DNA from 2 places in the Mesorhizobium sp. B264B1B genome. Region 2 is predicted to be linked to the other one. Evidence: riboswitches for the same ligand, from Rfam matches in the RefSeq annotation. Region 2 holds a riboswitch; the other holds the start of a gene.
The links. Region 2 has a riboswitch for thiamine pyrophosphate ahead of LB547_RS28535 (YkoF family thiamine/hydroxymethylpyrimidine-binding protein). Riboswitches for the same ligand answer to the same signal wherever they lie in the genome.
Positions count from the first base shown of each region.

Region 1 (7,406 bases), on a different contig from region 2:
GTCACGGTGCGGTCGAGGAAATCGCGGTCGTGGCTGACCAGGATGACCGTACCGGCAAAGCCGGCGACCAGTTCCTGCAGCAACTCCAGCGTTTCCATGTCGAGATCGTTGGTCGGCTCATCGAGCACCAGCAAGTTCGCCGGCCGGGCCAGCACGCGCGCAAGGATCAGCCGTGCCCGCTCGCCGCCCGACAGCTCGCGCACCGGCGTGCGTGTCTGCTCCGGCTTGAACAGGAAGTCCTTCATGTAGGAGACGACGTGGCGCTGCTCGCCATTGATGACAAGGTTCTCGCCGCGCCCGTCGGTGAGATACTGAGCCAGCGTCTCCTGCGGATCGACCGCCTCGCGCTTCTGGTCGAGCGTGGCGATCTCCAGATTGGTGCCGAGCCGCACCGAACCGGCATCCGGCTGCAATTCTCCGGTCAGCATCTTCAGAAGCGTCGTCTTGCCGGCGCCGTTCGGCCCGACGAGGCCGACGCGGTCGCCGCGTTGGATGCGGGTCGAGAACCCCTTGACCACGGTGAGGTCGCCAAAGCTCTTCTCGATGTTCCTGGCCTCGATCACCAGCTTGCCGGATTCGGCGGCGTCGCTGGCCACCATGGTCGCGGTGCCTTCGGCGCCGCGATGGCCGCGAAAACGCTGGCGCATGGTCTGCAATTCGCCCAGGCGGCGCATGTTGCGCTTGCGCCGCGCCGTCACGCCATAACGCATCCAGTGTTCCTCGCGCACGATCTGGCGGCCGAGCTTGTGCTGTTCGCGCTCTTCTTCCTCAAGCACCTGGTCGCGCCATTCCTCGAAATGGCCGAAGCCCTTATCCAGCCGGCGCGTCTGGCCCCGGTCGAGCCACACGGTGGCGCGCGAGACGCGCTCAAGGAAACGGCGGTCGTGCGAGATGACGATGAGGGCCGAGGAGGTGCGGACGAGTTCCTCTTCCAGCCATTCGATCACCGAGAGATCGAGGTGGTTGGTCGGCTCATCGAGCAGCAGGATATCAGGCTCGGGCGCCATGACGCGGGCAAGGGCGGCGCGCCTGGCCTCGCCGCCGGAGAGGTCGCCCGGCTGCTCCTCGCCCGAGAGGCCGAGGTGCTCCATCAGGTAGCTGGCGCGATAAGGATCGTCGGCGGGACCGAGGCCGGCCTCGACATAGGCGCGCACGGTTGCGAAGCCGTCCATGTCGGGCATTTGCGGCAGATAGCGGACGGTCGCCGATGGCTGGCGGAACACCTCGCCGTCCTGCGGCTCGATCAGGCCGGCGGCGATCTTGAGCAGCGTCGACTTGCCGGACCCGTTGCGGCCGACCAGCGCGATCTTGTCGCCTGCCGACGCAGCCAAGTCGGCGCCGTCGAGCAGGGGCGTGCCGCCGAACGTCAGTTTTATTCCGTCGAGATTGAGAAGAGGCGGCGCCATGTCAGCTTTCTGGCAAGGGATAGGGATGGGCGAGCAGCAGCGCGCGCCCCGCTCCCAGCGCGATCTCGAGCCTGCCCTTGACCTCATTAGAGATGGTCAGCGATGAGCCGAACGCGACCTTGACGCGGTCAAGCGGCCATTTCGCGCCGGCGACGGTCAGCCCGGCAAGCTCGGAAAAACCCAGGATCGAGAACAGGGTGCCGTCTGTATAGTCGAAGCGGACCGTGCCGTGCGCCAGGGGCATGCCTTCCTGCGCGCCGCTGGTCAACAGCACCTTTGTCCCGGCCCCGGCCAGCCGCAGGGCGAGCGCCATGTGCAGGAAGGCATGGTCGGCGCGCTTGCCGCCGAAGGCGCCGGCAAGCACGAGGCTGGTCGCGCCGCGCTCCAGGGCGGCCGATATCGCGAGTTCGCCATCGGTGGCGTCCTTCTCTGCCGGGAAGGTTCGGCGCGGCACGGCGGCCAACTCATCCGGCAGGCCGGCGGGCACGGAATCGAAATCGCCGACCCACAGTTCCGGCACAAGGCCGAGCGTGCTTGCATGGCCGATGCCGGCATCGGCGGCGATGACGCGGGTTCCCTCGACCTGACGGTCGAGCCGTGGCGTGCGGATGAGATCGCCGCCAAGCAGGATGGTGAATGTGCTCATATCGTGTGGCCCTTACCAGCCCGACAGCGGAAACGGAAGGCCGGCAAACAGCCACTTGCGCGGTTCACCGGCCGGGCCTATGTGTCGAGGCGCTCTAACGGGGTGCCGGACGCGATATTTCGCGGACCGGCTGAGAGGCAGTCTCGCCAACCCGCTGAACCTGATCCGGTTTGTACCGGCGGAGGGATTAGACGTTTCGGACAGTCCGACGCCTCAATTCCTTTAACCCGAACGAAGGAGGCGCCGATGCGCACGCTTTTATACGCCCTTGTCTCTGCAATGGTCGTGGTTCTGTCCGGGCCGGCCTTAGCCAAGGACAAGCTCACCGTCTACACTTATGAGAGCTTTACCGCCGACTGGGGCCCCGGCCCGGTGGTGAAGAAGGAATTCGAGGCCGAATGCGGCTGCGATGTCGACTTCGTCTCGGTTGCCGACGGCGTCGCGCTGCTCAACCGCGTCAAGCTGGAAGGGGCCGCGACCAAGGCCGACATCGTGCTTGGCCTCGACACCAATCTCACCGCCGATGCCAAGGCCACTGGCCTGTTTGCGCCGCATGGCGCCGTGACCGGGCTCAATGTGCCGGGCGGCTGGAACGACGACATCTTTGTCCCGTACGACTATGGCTATTTCGCCGTCGTCTATGACACGCAGAAGCTGAAGACGCCGCCCAAGAGCCTGAAGGAATTGGTCGAGGGCAGTGCCGACGACAAGATCGTTATCCAGGATCCGCGCACCTCGACGCCGGGCCTCGGCCTGCTGTTGTGGGTGAAGTCGGTCTATGGCGACAAGGCGCCGGAGGCCTGGGCCAAGCTCAAGGCGAAGGTCTTGACCGTGACGCCGGGCTGGAGCGAGGCCTACGGCCTGTTCACCAAGGGCGAGGCGCCGATGGTGCTGTCCTACACGACCTCGCCCGCCTACCACATGGTTGCCGAGAACACCGAGCGCTACCAGGCCGCTTCCTTCGAGGAGGGCGAGTATCTGCAGATCGAGGTCGCCGGCATCACCACGACGGGAGCCAAAAATCCGCTGGCGGAAAAGTTCATCGCCTTCATGACCGGGCCGAAATTCCAGGATGCCATCCCCGAGACCAACTGGATGTTCCCGGCCGGCAAGACCGACAAGCCGCTCAATCCGGCCTTCGACAGACTGGTCAAACCGACCAAAACCTTGCTGTTCAGTCCCGAGGAGGTCGCGGCCAACCGCAAGGCATGGGTGGATGAATGGCTGGCGGTGATGAGCAAGTAGTTTGGTCGTATGATCGGATGATGAGTGCTCTACAGCGCCCCCCACTGTCCTGCCGGACATCTCCCCCACGAGGGGGGAGATTGGCCGTCACGACGGCTTTCGCCAATTGGCGACGTCACAGGAGAGGGTGGAGCGCTGAAGCAGCCAATCTCTCCCCAAGTGGGGGAGATGTCCGGCAGGACAGAGGGGGGCGCGAAGGAACGCGACGCTCGCTAAAGGTCCTTTGGGTGGCGCAGCGTGCAGCGCGCGTCTGACCCCCGCATCTCCGCCGGTATCCTCGCGCTTGCGGCGATCGGGCTCCTGATCGGCGGCGCGTTTGCGGGTCTTCTTTTCGAAGGCGCGAACGATTTCTCCGGAGCCTGGGCAGCCTTCGATCCTTATCTCCTGCGCGTCGTGCGCTTTACGTTGTGGCAGGCGGCGCTTTCGACGCTGTTGTCGGTGGCGCCGGCCCTGTTCGTGGCTCGCGCGCTGTCGCGGCATCCGCGCTTTCCCGGCCGCGGCTTCATCCTCCAGCTCTTCGCCCTGCCGTTGGCGCTGCCGGCGATCGTGGCGGCGCTCGGCATCCTGGCGCTCTATGGCCGCGCCGGCTATTTCGCCGGCTTTCTTGGTGCCGTCGGCGGTTACAATTGGCCGGGCATCTATGGCCTCTCCGGCATCCTCGTTGCTCATGTCTTCTTCAACCTGCCGCTGGCCACGCGGCTGTTCCTCGAAGCGCTGCAAACCATCCAAGCCGACCAATGGCGGCTGGCGAGCCAGCTCGGCATGGGTGCCGCACCGGCTTTCCGGCTGATCGAGTGGCCGACACTGCGCGCCGCTCTGCCGGGCGTCGCCGGCCTGGTGTTCATGCTCTGCATCACATCCTTCACGATCGTGCTGACGCTGGGCGGTGGCCCCGGCGCGACGACGCTGGAGGTCGGCATCTACCAGGCTCTGCGTTTCGATTTCGATCCCGCGCGGGCGGTGGCGCTGACGCTGCTGCAGATCGCGCTGACCTTTGTCGTGGTGCTGGCGTTGACGCGGCTCGGCGCCAACACCACCGGTGACGCCAATCTGCCGGTGGCGCCGCGCCGCTACGTCTCGGCCGGCAGGACCGAGGCCGCGCTGAATGCCGCGCTCGTCGTGCTGGCCCTTTTGTTCGTCGCCGGGCCGATGACGGCGACGGTGATGTCAGGCCTCGGCGCCGACCTCGGTCGTCTCGCCGGCGAAGCGGCGGTGCGGCAGGCGACGCTGACCAGCGCCGTGCTGGCTTTCCTGTCGGCGCTGCTGTCGGTTGCGCTGTCGCTTTCGCTCGCCATGGCGCGCCGCGTGCTGGCCCTGAAGCGCCGCTCCGGTCCGCGGACCGTGCTCGAACACGCCACCGACACCGGTGCCGGCTTCGTCCTGGTCGTGCCGCCCATCGTCATCGGCGCCGGCTGGTTCCTTCTGCTGCGCCATGTCGGCGATGTCTTTGCCATAGCCCCGGTCATGGTCGTCACCGTCAATGCAGTCATGGCGATGCCTTTCGCCATCCGTGCCATCCGCCCCGCCTATGATGCGGCGAGCGAGCGCCATGAGCGGCTCTGCGCGCTTCTGGCAATAGCGGGCTGGGCCCGGTTGCGGCTGGTCGACTGGCCGTCGCTGCGACGGCCGCTGGCCACCGCCTTCGCGTTTGCCATGGCGCTGTCGCTTGGCGATCTCGGTGTCATCGCACTGTTCGGCAGTGATTCCGTGCAGACTTTGCCCTACCTTCTCCTGGCGCGCATGGGCAGCTACCGTACCGAGGACGCCGCCGGCCTGGCGCTGCTGCTCGGTCTGGTCTGCCTTGCGCTTGTGGTGGCGGCGAGCTGGCTGGGAAGGGGGGAACGAGACTGATGGCTGCGGGCGCCACCAATGGTGCGACAAGGGGAGCCGAGGTGCGGCTGGACACGGTCTCGTTCAGCTACGGCGACGCGCCGCTCGTTTTCGATGTCGATTTCGCCGCGTCGAAAATTACCGCCATCATGGGGCCGAGCGGCTCGGGCAAGTCGACGCTGCTCAATCTGGTGGCGGGCTTCGAGACGCCGCGAGCTGGCCGCGTGCTGATCGGCGGCGCCGATGTCGGCGCGGCGCCGCCTTCGGCGCGGCCCGTGTCGATGGTGTTCCAGGAAAACAATCTTTTTGCCCATCTTTCGGTCGAAGAGAATGTCGGGCTCGGCCGCTCGCCCTCGCTGCGGCTGACCGAGGCCGACCGCGCTGACATCGCGGAGGCGATCGCGCGCACCGGCCTCGCGGGCAAGGAAAGACGCCTGCCGCGCGAACTTTCGGGAGGCGAACGCCAGCGTGTCGCATTGGCGCGCGTGCTGGTTCGCAACCGCCCGGTGCTTCTTCTGGACGAGCCTTTCGCTTCACTCGGACCGGCCTTGCGCGACGACATGCTCGATCTTGTCGCCGACGTGCATGCCGAGCGGGGCATGACGCTGCTGTTCGTCACGCATCAGCCACAGGACGCACGCCGTATTTGTGAGGAGGTGGTGTTCCTCGACAACGGCATGGTTGCCGCCAAGGGCAAGGCGGATGATTTCTTTGCCGGGGCTGGTCCTGAAGTTTTCCGGCGCTATGTTGGCACAAGCGCCTGGGAGGCTGGATCACGAGATATTGCCCGGAAGCGGACATAATTTACGCTCAAACCGGCTCCTGGCGACGGGGCGATTGCTTGCCATGACAGAGGTAGTGTGGCTAGGTCCGCCCTGTACCGGTCCGGTGCAGGCCGTGATTTGCCTGCAGCATCCGCCGCGCGTTGGTATGGCGTGGATGCTGTAATGCTTTGATTTGCGCATGAGCCCTTGCGAGGATCGCCCCGATTTTCGCGGGCATGCGCCAGACCCGAAAGGAAGCCGTTCTGCCGACCGGCACGGAAAGACCAAGAGGGAAAATGCTGGCGCGCTTTCTGGCGCTGGCCGGCTTTGTCGTGGCCCTGGCAAGCTGCCAGATGTTCACACCTCCGGAAGTCCAGGAATCCGGCTTCCAGCCTTCCGACAAACCGATCACGGTCGACAATGTCGCGGCCAATAACAAATTGGCCGAACTGGCCAAGGCGCAGCATCCACGCATCCTGGCGACCTATGGCGGCGAATACTCCGATCCCAAGCTCGAGCGCATGGTCGCCAAGGTCGTAGGCAGCCTGACGGTGGTGTCGGCCAACCCGACCCAGACCTATCGTATCACCATCCTCAATTCGCCCAACGTCAATGCCTTCGCACTGCCGGGCGGCTACCTCTACGTCACGCGCGGCCTGCTGGCGCTGGCCAATGATTCGGCCGAGCTCGCCGCCGTCATCGCGCATGAGATGGGCCACGTCACCGCTAACCACGGCCTGCAGCGCCAGCAGCTCGAGGCCGAGGAGGGGCTCGCCACCAAGGTTGTTTCCGACGTGCTCGGCGACAGCCCGACCGCCAAGGCGGCGCTGATCCGCGGCAAGCTGAGACTGGCGCAGTTTTCGCGCAACCAGGAACTGGAGGCCGACGCGATCGGCATCAAGTCGATCGGCGAAGCCGGCTACGATCCTTACGCCGCCGGCCGCTTCCTGCAGTCCATGTCGGCCTACACCGATTTCCGCTCGATCAGCGGCGCCACCGACGCCAGCCTCGATTTCCTGGCAACGCATCCCAATACGCCGCAGCGTATCGACCTTGCGCAACGCCATGCCCGCCAGTTCGGCCCGCCGGGCGTCGGCACCCGCGATCGCGACGCCTTCCTCGCCGGGATAGACGGCCTGCTCTACGGCGACACGCCGGAAGAAGGGTATGTGCGCGGCGAGACCTTTCTGCATCCGGGCCTGGGCGTGTCCTTCTCGGTGCCGGAGGGCTTCATCATCGACAATTCGGCCGCCGCCGTGACAGCGACCGGGCCGGGCGACATTGCGATCCGCTTCGACGGCGTGTCGATCGACAAGAACCGTGCGCTGACCGATTATATCAGGAGCGGCTGGGTGGCCGGTCTCGACGACGCGAGCGTCAGGCAGGAAACGATCAACGGCAACGAGGCGGCGACGGCGCATGCAGGCGCCGAAGGCTGGCAGTTCGATATCGCGGTAATCCGCGCCGGCGGCCAGGTCTACCGGCTGCTGACGGCGGCACCATCCGCCAGCACGT
Region 1 covers NZ_JAIUIS010000008.1:183,912-191,317, reverse strand. Annotated here, with positions in the region: gene LB547_RS18340 (ABC-F family ATP-binding cassette domain-containing protein) at 1-1,406, opposite strand, end outside; gene LB547_RS18335 (thiamine diphosphokinase) at 1,408-2,052, opposite strand; TPP riboswitch at 2,141-2,256, shown strand; gene thiB (thiamine ABC transporter substrate binding subunit) at 2,299-3,297, shown strand; gene thiP (thiamine/thiamine pyrophosphate ABC transporter permease) at 3,535-5,148, shown strand; gene thiQ (thiamine ABC transporter ATP-binding protein) at 5,148-5,930, shown strand; gene LB547_RS18315 (M48 family metalloprotease) at 6,188-7,406, shown strand, end outside.
Region 1: another riboswitch for thiamine pyrophosphate. It lies ahead of thiB (thiamine ABC transporter substrate binding subunit); the one in region 2 lies ahead of LB547_RS28535 (YkoF family thiamine/hydroxymethylpyrimidine-binding protein).

Region 2 (7,406 bases):
CCAACAACATATTGGCCAATGTCAAACGCGGTATCGCCCGCGCCGCCGAGAGTGAGTTCGATCCCACTGTCACCGATGACGATGCTGAACAGGCGCCCGGCGAGGACTTATCCGCCGCCAAGGATACGACCAGCAATCGCGCAGCCGCAAAGACCTTGATCGAGCGTGCGGGGATGCGGCTGTCGAAATATGGCCTCGAAGGCGCGCTTCTCGATTTCGACAAGGCGATCAGCCTCGATCCCGACAATGCGGACGCCTATCTCGGGCGCAGCCGCGCAAGGACACTCAAGGGAGACAGCGCCGGAGCGGCGGCGGATTGCCTGCGCGCCATCGAGCTTGATCCGACGCGGGCAGGAAGCTGCGGCGCTCAGCTCGCCGCCGACCAAAGCAAGCCGGCACCGTTGCCGGACACCCAACAGCAAAAGCAGCGAGCCGTCGTTCCGGATATCACTGCTACCCAAGACACGCTGGCCGCAAGGGTTCTGGAGGCGACCGATCCGCGCGCCCTCGAAGCGATCCTTGGCGGCGATGCCTTCCTGGACATGGGCAAGTACGATCAGGCGATCGGCGCCTACAACAAAGCGATTGCGCTCGATCCGAACAACCGGTTCGCCTATTACGGCCGCGGCAAGGCCCAGGCCGCCAAACGCGTTTACGAGCAAGCGATCGCCGATTACGACACGGTCATCCAGCTCGCCCCCAATTTTGCTGCGGCTCATTCTCGCCGGGGCCTCGCCAAGATCACGTCAGGCGATGCCGAAGGCGCTCTTGCCGATTGCAGCCGGGCTTCAACACTCGATCCAAAAGCGCGCGACGCCTACTTCTGCATGGGCATGGCCTGGCACGCCAAGGGCGACGCGGGGCGCGCGATTGCCGCCTATTCGGTAGCCATCGAGATCGATCCGAAAGACGACGCCAGCCATTACGGGCGCGGCATGGCGCGTGCTGACAGGAAGGACTATGACGAGGCAATCGCCGACTTCGGCCAGGCGATCAAGCTCGATCCCGACAATCGCGATTACGCGGTCGCCCGCAAGGCGGCTGTGGCTGCGAAGGGACAGGGCGATATGGCGGCCGCCACGCTCGGCGCCGTCAGCTCGGCGGCGGCCACCGCCAGTTCAGCCGCCGGTTCGGCCGCACCGAGCGATACTGATTCGGCCGCCAAGGCGCTTTTCGCCAAGGGTCGGAGGCTGCATGAGAAAAATGACTATGACGGCGCCATAGCCCTGTATGGCAAGGCGATCGCACTGGTCCCGGCATTTCATGACGCCTATCTGGCCCGGGCCATGGCTTGGGAGGCCAAGAACGATTATGCTCATGCTGTTGCCGATTACACGCAGGCGATCGCGATCAATCCGAATATAGCCGAGACCTACTACAGTCGCGGCCAGAACCTCAGTTTCCAGGAAAACTACGACGGGGCGTTTGCCGACTTCGAAAAGGCCATCAATCTCAACCCCGCGGACGCAAGGGTCTATGCCGATCGAGGCCTCCTATGGATGGGAGGGCACGAGGACGTCGCCGCGCTGCACGATTTCGAAAAGGCCATCAGCCTCGATCACAAGAACCCCTTTGGCTATTTCGGTCGAGGCGTGATCCGAACCAGCAGAGCGGACTATGAAGGGGCCATCGCGGATTTCAGCCAGGCGATAAGGCTTAAGCCGGATTTCGCAACCGCTTACGAGGCGCGGAGCCGGGCGTGGGAAGCCAAGGGCAACCGCAAGCGTGCTCAGGCCGATCGCAAGAAGGCACTGAGCCTTGGGGTAGATTAGACGGGCTTTTCGGGAGGGCGCGGATTTTGCGTTGGAGTGGTTTGGGCGTAATGGCAGTCGCCGCTCTGTGCTTTATTGCGGTAAAGGTTTTGCCTTGGGCGCAGCTCTGACGAGGCTGACGAAAGGCAATCAGCTTGAGCAGCGCTGGCGCCCGATGCGGTTTGATCCCTACCCCAAATAGAAGTTACTGAAATAGTTGCCAAAATCCGGTTGCCGGGCAACGGGCTCGCCGTCCCCGTTCCGGAGGATGCCGGCGGCGAAGAGATAGGAACCGATCGCTTCCATCTTGGCCGGGTCCATGCTGCCTATGGCGCCGTTTCGCCGGCGCAGATAGTGCCCGTCGATCAGCGTCTTCAGCGAGGCGTGGATCAATGCCGGATTGGTCAGGGCGTCCTTGTTGGCGGCGATCAGCAGTGTGGCCGCTTCTTCGGGATGATCGACGGTGAACTGGTAGCCGCGCCGCGTTGCCCGTATGAAGCCCGACGCCAATTCCGGATTTGCACGCAGATACGCATCGCTAGAGGAGATCAGCGTGGTGTGCTCGTCGGGCACGCCGTAGTCGGCATAGACGAAGCTTCGCTGTTTAACGCCTTTCAGTTCTGCCTCGACGCCTTCCCAGGTCGAGACCTCCAACGTGAAGTCGACCGAACCGTTGGCCAGCGCCTCATAGGCGGACGTGCCGAGCGTCACCGTTTCGAAAGCCCCCTTGCCGCCGTCGTGACGGATGATGGTCGAGATCAGCGCGTTTTCCCAGGCACTGCCGAAACCGCCATAGGTCAGGCCGTCAAGATCCCTGGGGGTTTTGATCTCGTCACGCGCTGCATTGAACACCAGCCGTCCGGTTTCGGACTGCACCACGGCATAGACCGCCTTGAGATCGGCGCCGGCGGCTTTCTGGGTGAAGAGGCCGATGGAGCCGTTGATGCCGAAATCGGCAACGCGGTTGGCAACCAGCGTGCCTGCACCGGTATCGCTGTAGGGCAGGATGTCGACCTCGAGGCCGGCCTCGCTGTAAAACCCTTTGTCGCGAGCGACGAACAGGCCGATATGGTTGGTGTTGACCGTCCAGTCCAGCGCCACCGTTACTTTCCGGGCGGCCGCCTGGGCAAGAGATCGGCCTGGCCGGGCTATAAGGGGAAGGCCGGCAGCGGCAGTGAGCAGCAAGGCTTGCCGGCGCGTCAGGTCAGTCATGGTCCGTGTCCTTCTGGTGGCTCGGGTTGAGGAGGATGTCGAGGATCTCGGCTTCGAGGGTGCCGGCCTGCCGTGCAGCGCCGCCGGCCAGTTCGCGTGGACGCGGCAGCGGCACGGTGATCTCAGCGACGACGCGCGCCGGCCGCGCCGAAAGCACATAGATGCGGTCGGACAGGAACACAGCTTCGCGCACGTCGTGGGTGATCAGCAGCGCCGTCCAGCAGTGGCGCCGCCACATCTGTTCCAACCAGCGTTGCATGGCGGCGCGGGTCAGCGCATCGAGTGCGCCGAACGGCTCGTCGAGCAGCAGCATATCGCGTTCCTGCACCACGGTGCGCAGCAAGGCCGCGCGCTGGCGCATGCCGCCGGAAAGCTGCGCCGGAAAATGCCGTTCGAAACCGGCAAGCCCGAATTCCTCGAACAGCGGAGCAACGCGAGCGCGGGCAGCCTTGCGCCTGACACCTTGCACCTCAAGCCCGAGCGTGGCGTTGTCAAGAATGCGCCGCCAAGGCATCAACGCGTCGCGCTGCGGCATGAAAGCGAAATGCCGGCCGTGGTCATCGAGCGGCTTGCCGTCGAAGAATATCTCGCCCTCGCCGTGAAGCGCGCCGGTCAGAAACTGGAACAGCGTCGACTTGCCGGCGCCGGAGGGGCCCAGAATGGAGACGAATTCGCCGGCGCCGACGCTGAGCGAAATGTCGGCAAGCACGTCGAGTCCTTCGAAGGCCTTGCGCACATGTCGCAGTTCGAGCCGGTTCATCGCCACGGCCCCTTTCCTGCGGCCCGCCCGCCGGCGGTCCGTTCCCATGGCATGGCAAGGCGCTGGACCAGCATCGTCAGCCCGAACAGGACGAGCGTCAGCACGGCGCTGACGGCGACGGCGGCCAGCACCAGGTCCGGGCGGAAGTTGTTCTTGGCGTTGAGCATGTAGATGCCGAGGCCCTTCGCCGCGCCCGCATATTCGGCGAAGATGGCGCCCACGACAGCATAGGTGATCGAGATCCTGACACCGGCGAAGAAGTAGGGCAGCGCCGAGGGCAGCCGCGCCAGGACGAAGACACGCCAGCGCCCTGCCCCCATGGCGCGCAGCATTTGGCCGATCTCAGCCTCCGTCGCCTCATATCCTTCGGCCAAAGCCACCAACATCGGAAAGAAGGTGACCAGCGCCACCAGCATGATCTTGGGCATCAGCCCAAAGCCGAACCACAGCACCACCAGCGGTGCAATCGCCACCAGCGGCAAGGTCTGGCTGACCACGAAGACCGGAAAAAGGGCGCGCCGCAATGGCTGGGAGAAGTCGATCAATATCGACAGCGCAAAGGCACCGCCGAGCGAACAGGCAAAGCCTGCGAGCGTGGCACGGAGGGTTGGCACGGCGTTATCGGCCAGCGCGTGCCGGTTGAGCATTGCCTGAGCGAAGACGCGCGATGGCGCCGGGAGGATTGTCGGCTTGATGCCACCAAAGCGCGCATAGAGTTCCCACGCGGCTAGCAGCAGCCCCACCGAAAGCATCGCCGGAGCGGTTCTGGCGATGAGGTCCACGATCGGACGCGAAGGGGCGGACGGGGAGGACACGCAGGTACCCGGAGCGGATGGCGCGCGGCGCGCCGTCAGACGGCGGTGGGGCTGTTGGCCGAGACGGTGACGTCGAGCGTTACGTGGCCGGCACCCGGCCCGAAGCGGCAAAAGGCCTCGTTGAGTGCGGTAAAAATGGCGCCTGCGTCGCCGCGCAACTTTGTGCAGAAATGCTTGGAGCGCTCATATACGCCCGACTGCTTCAGGAAGTCGATGCAGCCATAGATCTCGTCCATGTGGTCGTCGGTGCCCATGACATAAAGCGAGAACTGCGCCGCCGCCGGCTGGCCGGTGGCGGCCACGCCGCGCACGGCGGCGATAGCGGCTTCCTTGCGCGGGCCGAGCGGCCCGGCAGGTCCGCCAAACGCGTCGGAGCGGCAGATCAGATCGTCCGGCTCGCCCGGGCAGCCGCGCGAGATGGCGGCCGAAAGCACGCAATGCTTGCCGCTGCGCGCTGCCGCCACGAACAGGTCGCGCATGGCAGGAAACAGCACCTCGGGCGGTCCGACCAGCAAGGTCGAGATATCGTCGGTCTCGATCCGCAGTCGATCACGATAAGGGTCCAGTGCCCCGAGCGCGCCAAGGATGACGCCGACAAAATCGCTGGACATGGGATATAGGGAAATCTGTGCGCCTGAAAACATCGCCCGCCTCGCTCCGCTGGTATTACCCAGATCAGCTTCTAGGGTCTGTGGGCTTGCCGCCCCCGTCTCAGCCCCGACCGTACGGAGCACCCCTGTGGATGGACGCGTTAAAGCACCAATCGGGCGGCTATGAAAGCTGTTTTTTCAGGACCATCGCCGGAAATGCATTGCGCCAGGCCTGATTTATGGGCGGTTCCGTCGGGCCCGGTCTTGAGGGAAATTTGTCCGGAACCTTAGCCACGACGAGTGGTTGTCCCTATAGTCGCAAACGCGACGAACTTCGTGGAAACGAGCGAAGACTTCACAGAAATGGAGACAAACCATGCTCATGAAAATCCTCGCAGCTTCGGCTCTTACCATTGGTCTCGCGACTTCGGCGATGGCGCAAAGTGCTGGCGGAAACGGCGCCAATAATGGGCCCGGCAGCGGCCAGTCGGTCACGGTCGACCCGAACACGCCGGCATCGCCGAACACGGTGGATCCTGGCACGACCGGCAGCACGACCGTCATGCCCGACGGCATGAATTCGAACGCGGACCGGAACTGTCCGGCCAGCCCACAAGGTGCTCAGCCGGATGCCAGCCACACCGCTCCGGGCACCGCTTCGCCGACCGTCAATGACAAGCATTGCGGCAAGTAGCCATTCGCCGAAACTGCTGGAGAACGCCACGGGGCGTCTGTTCCGTGGCGTTTCCGTCTCTTTATGTTTCACCCTCGCCGAACAGGCAGGCGCCTGAGACGTAAACCGCCATCGGCCTTCGTCTCGGTTCGGGCGCCGTCTACGAAACAGCCTTTTCGCGAACCGGCAGCTTCCAGCCCGGCCTGACGAAATGACAGGTGTAGCCGTTCGGGTATTTCTGCAGATAGTCCTGATGCTCGGGTTCGGCTTCCCAGAACGCGCCGGCCGGAGCCACCTCGGTGACCACCTTGCCGGGCCACAGGCCCGAGGCGTCGACGTCGGCGATAGTGTCTTCGGCGACGCGCTTCTGCTCATCGCTGGTGTAGTAGATCGCCGAACGGTAGCTCATCCCCACATCGTTGCCCTGGCGGTTGCGTGTCGTCGGATCATGAATCTGGAAGAAGAACTCCAGCAGCGTACGGTAGCTCACACTGGCGGGATCGAAATTGATCTCGATGGCTTCGGCATGGGTGCCGTGGTTTCGGTAGGTGGCATCAGGCACGTCGCCGCCGCTGTAGCCGACGCGCGTGGACAGGACGCCCGGGATGCGTCGGATCAGATCCTGCATGCCCCAGAAACAGCCGCCGGCAAGCACCGCGCGTTCGCTTGAAGTCGCCATATCAAATCTCCCCAAAGCAACTCCGGGGAAAGGTTGTAGCCGTTTCCGTCCGGAATTGCGCACGATAAAACTGGAGGCCCGACGCTATGACAGCCGCTCCAGGATTTCCCATAGATGGGCATTGTCGTCGGCTTCGTCCAGTCGACGGGGGCGTCCTGCTGCCGATCACCACGGACGCGCGGCGTCACTCCCCAGGCCTGAACCTGCGCACCACGACCTCGAATACGATATCCGATATCCACATCGCGCAGACGCCGATGAGGAATGCGGCCGCCAGGGTCGTGGTGTCGTCATTGGCCATCGGCAGGCCCATGGCGCGGGAATACTGGACCACGGGCAGCGTCAGATAGGCGGCGGCTAGCGCGCCGCAGATCGGCGAGGCCACCATCTCGCGCGGTTTGTAGCGGTGGCGCGACAGCGCGCGCAATATGCCGCCGGAAAGGCCGGCGACCACCACCGGCACCTTGATGCCGAGCACATCGAAAAGATCATGCATCATTTCATTGTCTCGCGATCAGGAAACAGAACGACCGATCCGGCACCGAAGATGAGCAGTCCCAGAGCAGCAGGGCCCGAATCGAGCGGCAATACGATCGTCATGGTTTCCACCCGCACAGTTTCTCGCCCTTGCGGTTGTGCGCCAGCAGCATCCGGACTTCCGCATCCGACAGCGCTGCAACGGCGGATGCGGACAAGCGCATCGGGCTCGAGACCGCGCAAAATCCGCCTGTGACGGTGGTGCAGCCGGCTACCGCGACAAGTGCTGCGGCCGCTGCGACAATCAATCCCTTGCCCATGACCTGAGCTCCTTTCGGGCAGTGGCGGCGGGCAGCGCGCCGATATCGTTGTCAACCTGGTCGGCGACGTCGCGCGCCGCCGCCTCGGCCGCGGCCTGCCGACTACGTTCGGCGCGCTCGCCGGCAAGC
Region 2 covers NZ_JAIUIS010000019.1:52,366-59,771, reverse strand. Annotated here, with positions in the region: gene LB547_RS28555 (tetratricopeptide repeat protein) at 1-1,772, shown strand, start outside; gene LB547_RS28550 (ABC transporter substrate-binding protein) at 1,941-2,963, opposite strand; gene LB547_RS28545 (ABC transporter ATP-binding protein) at 2,956-3,723, opposite strand; gene LB547_RS28540 (ABC transporter permease) at 3,720-4,475, opposite strand; gene LB547_RS28535 (YkoF family thiamine/hydroxymethylpyrimidine-binding protein) at 4,574-5,182, opposite strand; TPP riboswitch at 5,173-5,286, opposite strand; gene LB547_RS28530 (hypothetical protein) at 5,505-5,822, shown strand; gene msrA (peptide-methionine (S)-S-oxide reductase MsrA) at 5,962-6,480, opposite strand; gene LB547_RS28520 (hypothetical protein) at 6,665-6,976, opposite strand; gene LB547_RS28515 (hypothetical protein) at 7,077-7,277, opposite strand; gene LB547_RS28510 (ABC transporter permease) at 7,262-7,406, opposite strand, start outside.